Regions from separate parts of the Pseudocitrobacter faecalis genome, predicted to be linked through region 2. Evidence: predicted binding sites of a transcription regulator. Region 2 holds the regulator's gene; each other region holds the start of a gene.
What was found. The regulator LexA, encoded in region 2, represses DNA repair genes until DNA is damaged. The targets are predictions, from matches to a motif close to TNCTGTATGTACATACAGNA.
Positions count from the first base shown of each region.

Region 1: umuD (translesion error-prone DNA polymerase V autoproteolytic subunit) is a predicted target of LexA. The motif match lies at 2,062-2,081, and genes of this name have one in related genera.
Region 3: rmuC (DNA recombination protein RmuC) is a predicted target of LexA. The motif match lies at 1,786-1,805, and genes of this name have one in related genera.

Region 1 is NZ_CBDDNJ010000001.1:59,070-63,632, reverse strand. Features, by position in the region: gene ACOXYR_RS00355 (ParB family protein) at 1-266, shown strand, start outside; gene ACOXYR_RS00350 (Y-family DNA polymerase) at 348-1,622, opposite strand; gene umuD (translesion error-prone DNA polymerase V autoproteolytic subunit) at 1,622-2,044, opposite strand; gene ACOXYR_RS00340 (SOS response-associated peptidase family protein) at 2,224-2,895, opposite strand; gene ACOXYR_RS00335 (DNA methylase) at 3,255-3,932, shown strand; gene ACOXYR_RS00330 (hypothetical protein) at 3,932-4,153, shown strand; gene ACOXYR_RS00325 (DUF1380 family protein) at 4,164-4,563, shown strand, end outside.
Region 2 is NZ_CBDDNJ010000002.1:4,149,735-4,154,297, reverse strand. Features, by position in the region: gene plsB (glycerol-3-phosphate 1-O-acyltransferase PlsB) at 1-1,943, opposite strand, end outside; gene ACOXYR_RS20135 (diacylglycerol kinase) at 2,074-2,442, shown strand; gene lexA (transcriptional repressor LexA) at 2,552-3,160, shown strand; gene dinF (MATE family efflux transporter DinF) at 3,229-4,557, shown strand.
Region 3 is NZ_CBDDNJ010000002.1:4,251,732-4,256,294, reverse strand. Features, by position in the region: gene ACOXYR_RS20605 (dienelactone hydrolase family protein) at 1-696, opposite strand, end outside; gene udp (uridine phosphorylase) at 948-1,709, shown strand; gene rmuC (DNA recombination protein RmuC) at 1,847-3,256, shown strand; gene ubiE (bifunctional demethylmenaquinone methyltransferase/2-methoxy-6-polyprenyl-1,4-benzoquinol methylase UbiE) at 3,352-4,107, shown strand; gene ubiJ (ubiquinone biosynthesis protein UbiJ) at 4,120-4,563, shown strand, end outside.

The DNA of each region.
Region 1 (4,563 bases), on a different contig from region 2:
TGAGTGACTACGAGCGACCAGAAGACGAACAGAAAGCCAGTATACTGAAATTGATTTCTCAGGCCTCTCAGGCATTGATAGCTCCGCCTCCTAAGGAAAAGTCAGTAATTTCCGCACTCTGGACCTTTGAAGAAAAGGATAAGTTCGCGCGCAAGCGTGTGAAAGGGCGTACGCTGACTTATGAGTTTAGCCGTATGTCAAAAGTGGTTCAGGATGAACTGGACAAAGCTATCAACGAGGTACTTGATAGAAATTTGAGCCAATAATTTCGCCATGGCGATTTCACATCTAACTTATTGAAATTAAGTTATTTATATTGAGAATTTCAAGGTGAAATCGCCACGATTTCAAGTCAATTTCGCGGCAGGAATATCTGCCCAGCGTGTCGTATAAGCTGGCGAAAGTAGTTCCCTTTTCATCTGCCACTCGGGGGCAATCCCCCGACCGGCGAACCATATTTTCCCCTTGCCCGAATGGTTAATACTGTCCACGACTGTCATCAGTTGATTACTGTTGCTTCGGGGCTGAGTATCATCGAACAGATTCAGCTGCGAAACCCCTGTAGGGGTAAAATCATTGAGCATGCAACCCGCTTTTGCATATCGATGCCCATTCACCCAGATCCGATCCAGTGCTTTCACCGCTGCGGCTATGATGTCCCTGGTATCCTGCGTGGGTGTCATCAACTTCTCACTGGCCGCATTCCCGTAATACGGTTCGTTCACCGCGAACGGTGACGTTTTCACAAATACAGCAATATGCCTGCAGAACTGCCGCTCGCCACGCAGCTTTTCAGCTGCACGCTCAGCATACTGGCAGACGGCCTGCCGCATCGCTTCATACGTCGTGACACGCTCTCCAAAGGACCGGCTGCAGACAATTTGCTGTTTTGGCGGCGGAGCTTCTTCCAGCGAAATACAGCTTTCTTCGTTGAGTTCCCGGACGGTTCTCTCCAGCACTACGTTAAAATTCTTCCTGATAAATACAGGGTTCGCGCGCGCCAGCTGCAGTGCCGTAGTGATGCCCATCGAATTAAGCGTCTTTGAGATCCTGCGACCTACTCCCCAGATTTCTTCCACTGGCTGCAATGAGAGCAGTTTCTCCGTTCGCTTCGGATTATGTGACGTCAGCGCAAGCACCCCACCGAACTGTGGCCACTCTTTCGACGCCCATTGCGCGCTTTTAGCCAGCGTTTTGGTCGGCCCCATTCCGACGCCGATTGTCAGCCCGGTACCGGAGCGCACGTGTTCGCGCAGCTGTCGACCGAAGTCCTCAAAATTAATGCAGCGGTCTATGCCGCGAATGTCCAGAAACATCTCGTCGATGCTGTACTGCTCCACGCGCGGCGCAAGCTCCTCGAGATGAGACATAACCCTGTTCGACAGCGATGCATAAAGCTCGTAATTGCTCGAGAACGTGATGACCGGCTCCGGGAATTGTGCCGCCTTCAGCTGGAACCAGGGGATACCCATTTTTATACCCAGCCGTTTCGCTTCGGCACTGCGCGCGATGACGCAACCATCGTTGTTGCTGAGTACCACAACGGGCCTGTTACGCAGGTCAGGACGAAATACCTTTTCACAGCTCGCATAGAACGAATTCACATCAGCGAGCGCAAACATCAGTTAGTACCCCGCGTCTTATGTATGAATGCCATCACCACGCCGAATATCTGCAGTTCCTCCGGGTAGAGTGTGGGGTAGGCGGGATTCATCGGCAGCAGGGCGATTCGGGGTTTAAGCTGCAGGCGTTTAACGGTGAACTCGCCATCTGTTTCCGCAATGACAATATCCCCCTGCCTGGGTTTTTCAGCTTTGTCGACAACCATTAAATCGCCGGAGTGCAGGCCCATGTCTTTCATCGAATCGCCAATGGCCCGGACAAAGTAGGTCGCGCTGGGGCGACGGATACAGTAGGCGTTCAGGTCCAGTTCGTCTTCGGTATAGTCCGCGGCCGGTGACGGAAAACCTGCAGGGCAGCGCTCTGTGAAAAGTGGGATGGTTAACAGTGCTGGCTCAGATGCGGGAGTGACAAAAAGGATCATGGCATACCTCTTAAAATACCTGTTTTTATATACAGTATTATTTAAGATATTTCCCGTCCTGCAAGGAGAATTTTACCGGCTCCTGCCAGGTCATTGTTCTGGCGGATAAAACAGGCTCGGGGTTATCCACAGAAACGGTGCATAACCCTGTGAGTGGATGCCGGGTATCTCACCGTCTGCTAAGCCAGTGGCTCTATCAGTTCCCGGCCCTGGTTCCCCGGATTGCCAACAGCCCGGCTGACGGGGTGCCATGTGAAATCTTCGGCGGAAAGACTGCCCTCACGGGCAATGTCTTCTGCCTCTTTACCGGTTGTGTTTTCGCTAAGCCATTCCCGTGCGGCAGCCGGTGAGTACACGAGCGGTCGCCGATCGTGAATATCCAGCAGCCCCTCATCCGCAGCTGCTGTGACGATCAGGAATCCTTCGTGGTCATTGCCGTTCTCAAAGGGTGGTTTCCCGATGGCTGCGAGCAGGAGTGGATTTCCGTCCTTACGGTAAATGAAAAATGGCTGTTTAACGCCGTTTTGCTGTTTCCACTCGAACCAGCCGTCGGCAAAAACAATGGCCCTTCCGCGCTCCCAGAGTGGCCTGAACATCCTGCTGTTGGCTGCAGTTTCACTTCGGGCATTGATAAGAGCGGGCTTGTTCCACCACTCCGGGGCATAACCCCAGTGAACTGGATCAAGCTGCAGCTGCGAGCGGCGTTCGCTCAGCAGCAATACCCGGGTTCCGGGCGCAACGTTGTAGCGGCCGACGGGCTCTGGATCATACGGAATGTCCCGTTCTGCTTCTTCTCCGAGAAAGGACAGGTACTCCTCGCGGGAGTTGTACTGCGTAAACCGACCGCACATTATCGTTTCTCCGGTGAAGATTTCGCATGCGAAATCTGTGTTTTCTTCAGTTCAGAACATAGGCTGTATTTCAGGTTCCTGCCATCGTGTGGCCGCCGTGCCGCTACTGTAGCCGGGCCGCTTCGAATGCAAGGGTTCGCTCTGCCGGTGTCCTCACCCGGTCGCAGTTAATTTCAAAGGCATTACCCGCTGTCTTCCCGTCGTTTTCCGTCTCAATTTTCGCCGTCAAACCGTCCAGCCAGCGTGGGCTTTTTCACTGCGCTGCGGCTTGCGGCACCGCCCCTGCATTCTCCGCTTTTCGCCCGGCTGTCGTATCGGCACGGCGTAACTGGCGCCGCATTTGAGAAAGGAGAACTACCATGTCCCGATTTATCCAGGGTGATTGTGTCCATATCATGTCCGGCTTTCCGGATAATGCTGTCGATTTCATTCTGACCGACCCGCCATATCTCGTCGGTTTTCGTGACCGTCAGGGGCGTACCATCGCCGGCGATAAAACCGATGAATGGCTGCAACCCGCCTGCCATGAGATGTATCGCGTGCTGAAAAAAGACGCGCTGATGGTGAGCTTCTACGGCTGGAACCGCGTCGATCGCTTTATGGCCGCCTGGAAAAATGCGGGATTCAGCGTTGTCGGCCACCTGGTGTTTACCAAAACCTACACATCGAAGGCCGCATACGTGGGCTACCGTCATGAGTGCGCCTACCTGCTGGCAAAAGGCCGTCCACGTCTGCCACAAAACCCGCTGCCGGACGTGCTGTCCTGGAAATACAGCGGCAACCGGCACCACCCGACCGAAAAACCCGTAACCAGCCTGCAACCGCTGATTGAGTCCTTCACGCATCCCGGCGCGATTGTGCTCGACCCCTTTGCGGGCAGTGGCTCGACCTGCGTGGCCGCGTTCCAGGCTGGCCGTCGCTACATCGGTATTGAACTGCTGGAGCAGTATCACCGGGCCGGACAGCAGCGTCTGGCCGCCGTCCGGCGCGCCATGCAGTCCCCGGCCGCTAACGACGAGTTCCCGGAGGCTGCGTAATGAACTATGCCGGACACGAAAAACTCCGCGCAGAAGTGGCGGAAGTCGCCAACAGCATGTGTGACCTGCGGGCGACGCTGAACGGGATGGAGCACCGCTATCGCTTTGACTCTGATGTGCTGGCCGAACGCCTGACCCGTCAGACCCTTTTTCGCATCAATGCCCTGTTTATGGCGGCATACAACGAAATTCTTGAGCTGGATGCCTGCTTTAAGGACTAAGGAGAAAAACATGTACGGAACCTGTGAAATCCTCTGCCGGTTGTTGCGTGAGCAGTATCCCGCAGAAACCCCTTTGAATCTCATTGTCTGGTCCCCGGCGGATATCGAAGCGCTGGCCGACGGAATGGAATATGCCGTTTCGGAGCAGGACACAAGGGCGGTACTGGCGCGTATGGACGCCATTCCGGAGGAACAACGGCTTGAGTCGGGCGTGTCTGCCGGTGCGGTGATGGATCTGATTGAACAGGTGAAAGAGGACGTTCCGGCGGTGACGGTGCCGGCTGACCTGCTTGAAACCCTGCTGATAACCGCTGAACAGGTGTTGTGGCAAAGGGAATGGTCCGCGCGGGATGAGAATCATCCCGTACCGGAAAGTGTTACCCGTCGCCTGGCTGATGCGGCGAAAGTTC
Region 2 (4,563 bases):
ATCGGGTAGAGCACTTCAACCATGTTCTGCACATCCGCGCGAGAAACATGGCGATGCTGGGTCATGATGGTCGCCAGCAGAGACGGCATGATCAGCATATGGGCGATATTGTTACGATAGTAGGTCATCAACACCGCCTGTTCGCGCGGCAGAATGATGATATCGCCGATGGTATCTTTCTCGACTTCGAACTTGTTCATCTGCAGCGCGTGGTCGATAAGCTCGCCTGCCGTCACGTTTGGCGTGGTGGCGTCCGGCGAATACGGTGCGTTGCGCAGCAGCGACAGGTAGCAATCCAACTGTTGAGTTAACTGTTCGCGGGTCAGTGAACGCTGACGAGACGCCAGCAGCGCAGTACAGCACAGGTTCATGGCGTTCGCCGCGCCTGCGTTGTTGATGCGCACCATCAGTTCGGCGGCGATACCGTTAACCGTCGGCGTCAGCCATGCCGGACGAATGGCTTCGATAGGATCGATAGACTCGCGCCACTCCGGTACGTGATGGTTCAGGTAGTTCATCAGCGGAATCGGCTCGCCGAAGTTAACGTAGCCCTGGCCCAGGTTACGCAGTTTGCTCAAGCCCTTGAGCATCTGCGGAAGACTCTCTTTCTCTTTGGTCGCGCCACGCAGTTCTTTTGCATACGTACCGACTTCCATCACGTGCTCGTAACCGATGTAAATCGGCACCAGCGTGATAGGACGTGTGCCGCCGCGCAGCATCGCCTGAATGGTCATCGACAGTGTACCGGTTTTCGGATCGAGCAAACGACCGGTACGGGAACGCCCGCCTTCCACAAAGTATTCAACAGAATAACCCCGGCTGAACAGCTCGCCGAGATACTCGCGGAACACGGTGGAGTAGAGTTTGTTGCCCTTAAAGGTACGGCGAATAAAGAATGCGCCCAGACGACGGAAAATCGGGCCGGCTGGCCAGAAATTCAGGTTGATACCGGCGGCAATATGCGGCGGCACCAGCCCCTGGTGATACAACACATAGGAGAGCAGCAGGTAGTCCATATGGCTACGGTGACACGGCACATACACAATCTCGTGGCCGTCGTGCGCCAGCTGGCGAACGCGCTCGGCGTTGTGCACGTTAATCCCCTGATAAAGCCGGTTCCAGGTGAAGCCCAGAATGCGGTCAGTCAGGCGAATCATCTCGTAGGAGAAGTTGGCGGCAATCTCTTCCATCAGCGCGATGGCGTTCTGCTGCGCTTTCTCATGGGAGATTTTTTTGCTGCGTGCTTCGTCTTCAACCGCTTTGGCAATCGCGCGCGAAGCGAGCAGCTTATTGAAGAGATCCTGACGTGCCGGCAGTCGCGGGCCTACCGCCGCCAGACGCTGGCGAGCGAAGTGCATACGCGCCACGCGCGCCAGTTTTTGCGCGATAATTTTATCGGTACCGTGTTCATCGGCCATACGGCGCAACGAGACGGACGGCGAGAAGCGCACAAAGCTGTCACGGCCCAGCCAGGAGACGGCGAAGAATTTCTGGATGCCGTTTAGCATGCGCAGCGGCGGGTTCACCTCGCCTTTTTCACGCCCCGGACGACGACCAAACATCACCGATACCGGCACCATCTGCACGTCCAGATTCGGATTGCTGCGATGCAGATCGAGATAGTCGTGGAACAGCTTGATAGACTCTTCTTTCGGCGTGTAATAGGTGAACACGCGCGGGCCGCCATGGATGAACACATAGCGGGGCAATAGGGTGCCGTCGATCTCCAGCGGCTCAAGCGGGTCGGGGAGATCGTGCGCCAGGCACTGGGCGCGCAAGGTCAGTAAGTCGGCCTTCGAGTTATAAGGCAGGACGTACATGATCGGGCGCGAGGTATCGAGCCCCAATTCCTGGGCAGGCTCTGCCGGAATAGACTTGCTTTTTACCAGTATGCTTAATGGTAAATTCAGTAATTTGTAGTAAATTCGTGGCCAACCGGACATAAACGATGTAAAGCCTCTGGTTAATCATGCAAATGCGCGGCAAGAATATCAGAAAGTCAGCAGGATTTCTGTTCTACCGCCGATAACAGCTACTGTCATTGATGCGTATAACGCTAAAAGGTTCTATTTAATGGCCAATAATACCACTGGACTCACCCGAATTATCAAAGCGGCTGGTTATTCCTGGAAAGGTTTTCGCGCAGCGTGGATAAACGAAGCTGCGTTCCGCCAGGAAGGGGTCGCCTCGGTTGTGGCCATTATCATCGCGTGTTGGCTGGACGTTGACGCCATTACCCGCGTCTTGCTGATAAGCTCCGTCCTTCTGGTGATGATAGTGGAAATTCTCAATAGTGCGCTGGAAGCGGTGGTCGACCGCATTGGTTCGGAGTATCACGAACTCTCCGGGCGGGCAAAAGACATGGGCTCTGCGGCGGTATTGCTGGCGATTTTCGTCGCGGTGATGACCTGGGCCGTACTGCTGTGGTCGCATTTCCACTGAGCCTCGCATAATCTGCGAAAACTCCTGTATTTTGTGCGTTTTGCGGTTCCAAAATAGCCGTTAACTGTATATACTCACAGCATAACTGTATATACACCCAGGGGGCGGAATGAAAGCGTTAACGACCAGGCAGCAAGAGGTGTTTGATCTCATCCGAGATCATATCGGCCAAACGGGCATGCCGCCGACACGTGCGGAAATTGCTCAGCGCCTGGGGTTCCGTTCCCCGAATGCGGCGGAAGAGCATCTGAAAGCACTGGCGCGTAAAGGCGTCATAGAAATTGTTTCGGGCGCATCGCGCGGTATTCGCCTGCTGGTGGAAGAAGAAACCGGCCTGCCGCTGATTGGCCGCGTTGCCGCCGGTGAGCCGTTGCTGGCGCAGCAGCACATTGAAGGTCACTATCAGGTCGATCCTTCGCTGTTTAAACCCAATGCTGACTTCCTGCTGCGTGTTAGCGGCATGTCGATGAAAGACATCGGTATTATGGACGGCGATCTGCTCGCGGTGCATAAAACCCAGGACGTGCGTAACGGTCAGGTGGTTGTTGCGCGTATCGACGAAGAAGTGACCGTAAAACGCCTGAAAAAACAGGGCAACGTCGTCGAACTGCTGCCGGAAAACAGCGAGTTTTCCCCGATTGTCGTCGATCTTCGCCGTCAGAACTTCTCCATTGAAGGGCTGGCCGTTGGCGTGATCCGCAACGGCGAATGGCTGTAATCCTCTCCCGATAACAACGGCGCACCATGCGCCGTTGTTCGTTCTCTTTTCTGTTCAGGTTCGTAAGCATGTCGCTCTTCACGGCTGCCGACAAGGCATTATGGCGTCTCGCCCTTCCCATGATTTTCTCCAATATCACGGTTCCCCTGCTGGGTCTTGTGGATACGGCGGTGATTGGTCATCTGGATAGCGCGGTCTATCTCGGCGGCGTGGCGATTGGCGCAACGGCGACCAGCTTCCTGTTTATGCTGCTGCTCTTTTTACGCATGAGCACCACGGGCTTAACCGCGCAGGCCTTCGGCGCGAAAGATCCCCTCCGGCTTGCCCGTGCGCTGGTGCAACCGCTGTTGCTGGCGTTAGGCGCTGGTCTGCTCATCGTGGTGTTTAAAGGGCCGCTTATCAATCTGGCGCTCACCATTGTTGGCGGGAGCGATGCAGTGCTCGAGCAGGCGCGGCGCTTCCTTGAAATTCGCTGGTTAAGCGCGCCCGCCTCGCTGGCGAACCTGGTGCTGCTGGGGTGGCTGCTCGGCGTTCAGTACGCGCGTGCGCCGGTGATTTTGCTGATCGTCGGCAACGTCCTGAACATTGTCCTCGACCTGTGGCTGGTGATGGGCCTGCATATGAACGTGCAGGGGGCGGCGCTGGCGACGGTGATTGCCGAATATGCCACGATGATCATTGGCCTGCTGATGGCGCGTAAGGTGCTGGTGCTGCGCGGGATTACCTCTGACATGCTGAAGACGGCCTGGCGCGGAAATATGCGCAGCCTGCTGGCGCTCAATCGCGACATTATGCTGCGCTCGCTATTACTTCAGCTCTGTTTTGGCGCATTGACCGTATTCGGTGCGCGGCTGGGCAGCGATGTGGTGGCGGTCAATGCGGTGCTAATGACCATGCTCACCTTCACCGCCTACGCGCTGGATGGCTTTGCCTATGCGGTGGAAGCGCACTCCGGGCAGGCTTACGGCGCGCGTGATGACAGTCAGTTGCAACAGGTCTGGCACGCGGCCTGCCGCCAGGCGGGGATTGTTGCACTGGTTTTTGCGCTGGTGTACGCGCTGGCGGGCAGTCATATCGTGGCGATGCTGACGTCGCTGCCGTCGTTGCAGCAGCTCGCCGATCGCTATGTGCTCTGGCAGGCCATATTGCCGGTAATTGGTGTCTGGTGCTACCTGCTGGACGGCATGTTTATCGGCGCAACACGCGGCGCGGAAATGCGTAACAGTATGGCCGTTGCCGCCGCCGGGTTCGCCCTAACGCTGCTGACGGTGCCGGTATTAGGCAATCACGGTTTATGGCTGGCGCTGGCGGTGTTCCTTGCACTGCGTGGCCTGTCGCTGGCGGTTATCTGGCGTCGCCACTGGCAAAAAGGCACCTGGTTCTCTTCGCAGACATAACGGCGA
Region 3 (4,563 bases), 100 kb from region 2:
CGGATAGACAATAATTTCCGCTTTGGCATTCGCAGCGCGCAATGCCTGGCGCATGGTTTCCACCGTTTCAACCGGGATCCCGGTATCCTGACCGCCATAAAGACCGAGTACCGGTGCATTCAGGTCAACGGCGACATCGACCGGTTGTTTCGGGGAATTCAGTGACTTATCACCGACCAGACGACCATACCAGGCGACGGCAGCTTTCAACTGCGGATTGTGCGCCGCGTACAACCACGCGATGCGTCCGCCCCAGCAGAAGCCGGTGATTAACAGGCGGCTGGCGTCGCCGCCGTTGCGTGCCGCCCAGTTGGCGACGTGGTCGAGGTCTGCCAGTACCTGCGCATCAGGCACTTTACTGACCAGATTGTTAAACAGCGTCGGAATATCGGCGTAATCGTTAGGATCGCCCTGACGGAAATAGAGCTCCGGCGCAACGGCAAGATAACCTTCCTTTGCCAGACGACGGCAGATATCACGGATGTGTTCATGGACGCCAAAAATCTCCTGCACTACGATTACCACCGGAAGCGGGCCATCGCTCTGTTTTGGCCGCGCGTGGTAAGCGGGTAGCAGATCGCCCTGAGAGGGGATCGATGTTTCGCCAGCGGTAATTTCTTCCTCTGACGTGCGAACAGCGGTCGTCGCGTGAGGTGATGCTGCAGGTGCAAAACCAGGTTGGTTGTTGGTGGTCATGGCATTCTCCGTACCTTTAAATGAGCCTTTAGCGCTTCTTTAATATAGACAAATCACAGTGCCTGAATACGGGCGATTTTTGTGCAACAACGAAAGATATAACTTGTTAATGTGATGTGAATCACTTTTTGCATGGAATCTGCTGCAATAATTTTGATTGCTGGTGATGTCGGTCACGAAATATTGTCTTCGTCTTCTGTAAAGTGGCTTTTTGCTTCTTCTGACAAACCCGATCCACAGAGGAGTTTTCTATGTCTAAGTCTGATGTTTTTCATCTCGGCCTCACCAAAAACGATTTACAAGGGGCTACGCTCGCGATCGTCCCTGGCGACCCGGAGCGTGTGGAAAAGATCGCCGCGCTGATGGAAAAGCCGGTCAAACTGGCATCTCACCGCGAATTTACCTCCTGGCGTGCTGAACTTGATGGCAAGCCGGTCATTGTCTGCTCCACCGGTATCGGCGGCCCGTCCACCTCTATCGCTGTGGAAGAACTGGCTCAACTGGGCATTCGTACTTTCCTGCGCGTGGGCACAACAGGTGCTATCCAGCCAAATATCAATGTTGGTGATGTGCTGGTCACCACCGCATCCGTTCGTCTGGACGGCGCGAGCCTGCACTTTGCGCCGATGGAATATCCGGCTGTGGCTGATTTTGATTGCACCACCGCGCTGGTGGCGGCAGCGAAAGAGATTGGCGCAACCACGCATGTGGGCGTAACCGCATCCTCCGATACCTTCTACCCGGGACAGGAACGTTACGATACCTTCTCCGGCCGCGTGGTAAGCCGCTTCAAAGGCTCCATGGAAGAGTGGCAGTCAATGGGCGTGATGAACTACGAAATGGAATCAGCAACCCTGTTAACCATGTGTTCCAGCCAGGGGCTGCGCGCAGGGATGGTTGCGGGCGTGATTGTGAACCGTACTCAGCAGGAGATCCCGAACGCTGAGACGATGAAACAAACCGAAAGCCACGCGGTGAAAATCGTGGTGGAAGCGGCACGCCGCCTGCTGTAAACCTTCTTCTCTTCTTAAAGGCCGACACGTTCGGCCTTTTTCATTTTGCGTACCTCCTCGCAGGAAAAACCTTTCCAACTGGACATCTATACAGCACAATTCTATTTTTGCCGTAAGACGTTCATGCAGGGGGCATTGTGGATATCGCCATTCTTATCTATTTTCTGGTTGCACTGGCGGGCGTTGCGCTGGGCTGGCTGGCCGCGAGCTATCGCGTGGCGCAGCAGCGGGCGGAGCAACTGGCCGAAGAGCGCGATATTTACGGCGAACTGAGCGCCGCGAAACAGCAGTTGGCGCAGAACGCGCACTGGCGCGAGGAGTGCGAGCTGCTGAATAATGAACTGCGTAGCCTGCGTGAAATCAACACCTCGCTGGAAGCTGATTTACGGGAAGTGACCACGCGGCTGGAAGCCACGCAGCATCATGCGGAAGACAAAATTCGCCAGATGATCAACAGCGAGCAGCGCCTGAGCGAGCAGTTTGAAAACCTGGCAAACCGTATTTTTGAGCACAGTAATCGCCGGGTGGATGAGCAAAACCGTCAAAGCCTGAACAGTTTACTCACACCGCTACGCGAGCAGCTTGATGGTTTTCGCCGGCAGGTGCAGGACAGTTTTGGCCAGGAAGCAAAAGAGCGCCACACGCTGGCCCATGAAATTCGTAATCTGCAACAGCTGAATGAACAGATGACGCGTGAAGCCGTCAACCTGACGCGCGCGTTAAAAGGCGACAATAAAACGCAGGGTAACTGGGGCGAAGTGGTGCTGACGCGTGTGCTGGAAGCGTCTGGCTTGCGTGAAGGTTACGAGTACGAAACGCAGGTGAGTATCGAAACCGATACTCGCGCCCGCATGCAGCCGGACGTCATTGTTCGCCTGCCCCAGGGGAAAGATGTGGTCGTCGATGCCAAAATGACGCTGGTGGCTTATGAGCGCTATTTCAATGCCGAAGATGATTACACGCGTGAACTGGCGCTACAGGAGCATATCGCGGCGGTGCGAAACCATATTCGCCTGCTGGGGCGCAAAGATTATCAGCAGCTTCCGGGGCTGCGCTCGCTGGATTATGTCCTGATGTTTATCCCCGTTGAACCCGCCTTTTTGCTGGCATTAGACAGACAGCCCGAACTGATCAATGAAGCATTAAAAAATAACATTATGCTGGTAAGTCCTACTACTTTATTGGTAGCGCTGCGCACTATTGCCAATCTCTGGCGCTACGAGCACCAGAGTCGCAACGCGCAGCAAATCGCCGAACGGGCCAGCCGTCTGTATGACAAGATGCGCCTGTTCATTGATGATATGACTGCTATCGGGCAGAGCCTGGATAAAGCGCAGGACAACTATCGTCAGGCGATGAAGAAACTCTCCTCCGGGCGCGGAAACTTGCTGGCACAAACGGAAGCTTTCCGTCACCTCGGTGTTGAGGTGAAACGCGAGATTAATCCGGATTTAGTCGAGCAGGCTACGGCGCAGGATGATGAGTTTCGTTTGCGGCAAGGGGGTGATTCTAGCGATGACGATCCTCTGGCCGTGGAAAACGGTTAACCCTGTTTGAGGGAGTGTGACGGGGTTGAATCGTAGGGCAATTGCGCCCAATCTGTTACACTCCATGAACATTTTCTTTATAAGCAGGCTTAGAGATGGCTGAGGAATCACAAGACACGACGCACTTTGGCTTTAAGACAATCGCCAAATCCCAGAAGGAAGACATGGTCGCCCACGTTTTCCACTCTGTCGCCGCAAAATACGATGTGATGAACGACTTGATGTCGTTTGGTATTCACCGTTTATGGAAGCGTTTTACCATTGACTGTAGCGGCGTTCGTCGTGGGCAAACCGTCCTCGATTTGGCAGGCGGTACGGGCGATTTAACGGCGAAATTCTCTCGCATGGTGGGTGAAACCGGTCGCGTCGTGCTGGCTGATATCAACGACTCTATGCTGAAAATGGGGCGCGAAAAGCTGCGCAACCATGGCGTAATCGGCAATGTGGAATATGTTCAGGCGAATGCCGAGGCGCTGCCGTTCCCGGATAACACCTTCGACTGCATCACTATCTCTTTTGGCCTGCGTAATGTCACCGACAAAGAGAAAGCGCTGCGCTCAATGTATCGCGTCCTGAAACCGGGTGGCCGACTGCTGGTGCTCGAGTTCTCTAAGCCGATTATCGAACCGCTGAGCAAAGCCTACGATGCATACTCTTTCCACATTCTGCCGCGCATTGGTGAAATGGTGGCGAATGATGCAGATAGCTACCGCTATCTGGCGGAATCCATCCGTATGCACCCCGATCAGGAAACCCTGAAAGCGATGATGCAGGAAGCCGGAATGGACAACGTTGAGTACTTCAACCTGACCGCAGGCATCGTGGCGCTGCATCGTGGTTATAAGTTCTGACAGGAGGGCCAGATGCCTTTAAAACCCTTAGTGACGGCCGGCGTCGAAACGGCACTGAACACTTTTCTGTGGCGTGAGCGGGCGCTGAAACCTGCCCGGCAGCGCCTGGTGGGGAAAGTGTTGCGCGTTGAACTTAAAGAGTTCTCTTCGCCACTGGTGCTGGTGTTTAGCGAGCGGCAGGTCGATGTGCTGGGGGCGTGGGAAGGCGAGGCCGACTGTACTGTCGCGACGCGTATCGGCGTCCTGCCGCAACTGCGTAATCGTCAGCAACTCACGGCGCTTATCCGCAACGGTGACCTGGAAGTGCAGGGCGATATCCAGGTCGTGCAAAACCTTGTCGCACTCGCTGACCTGGCCGAGTTTGACCCGGCAGAACTGCTGGCACCCTATACCGGCGATATCGCCGCCGAAAGCGTCAGTAAAGTTCTGCGCGGCGGCGCGAAGTTTCTGCAGCAG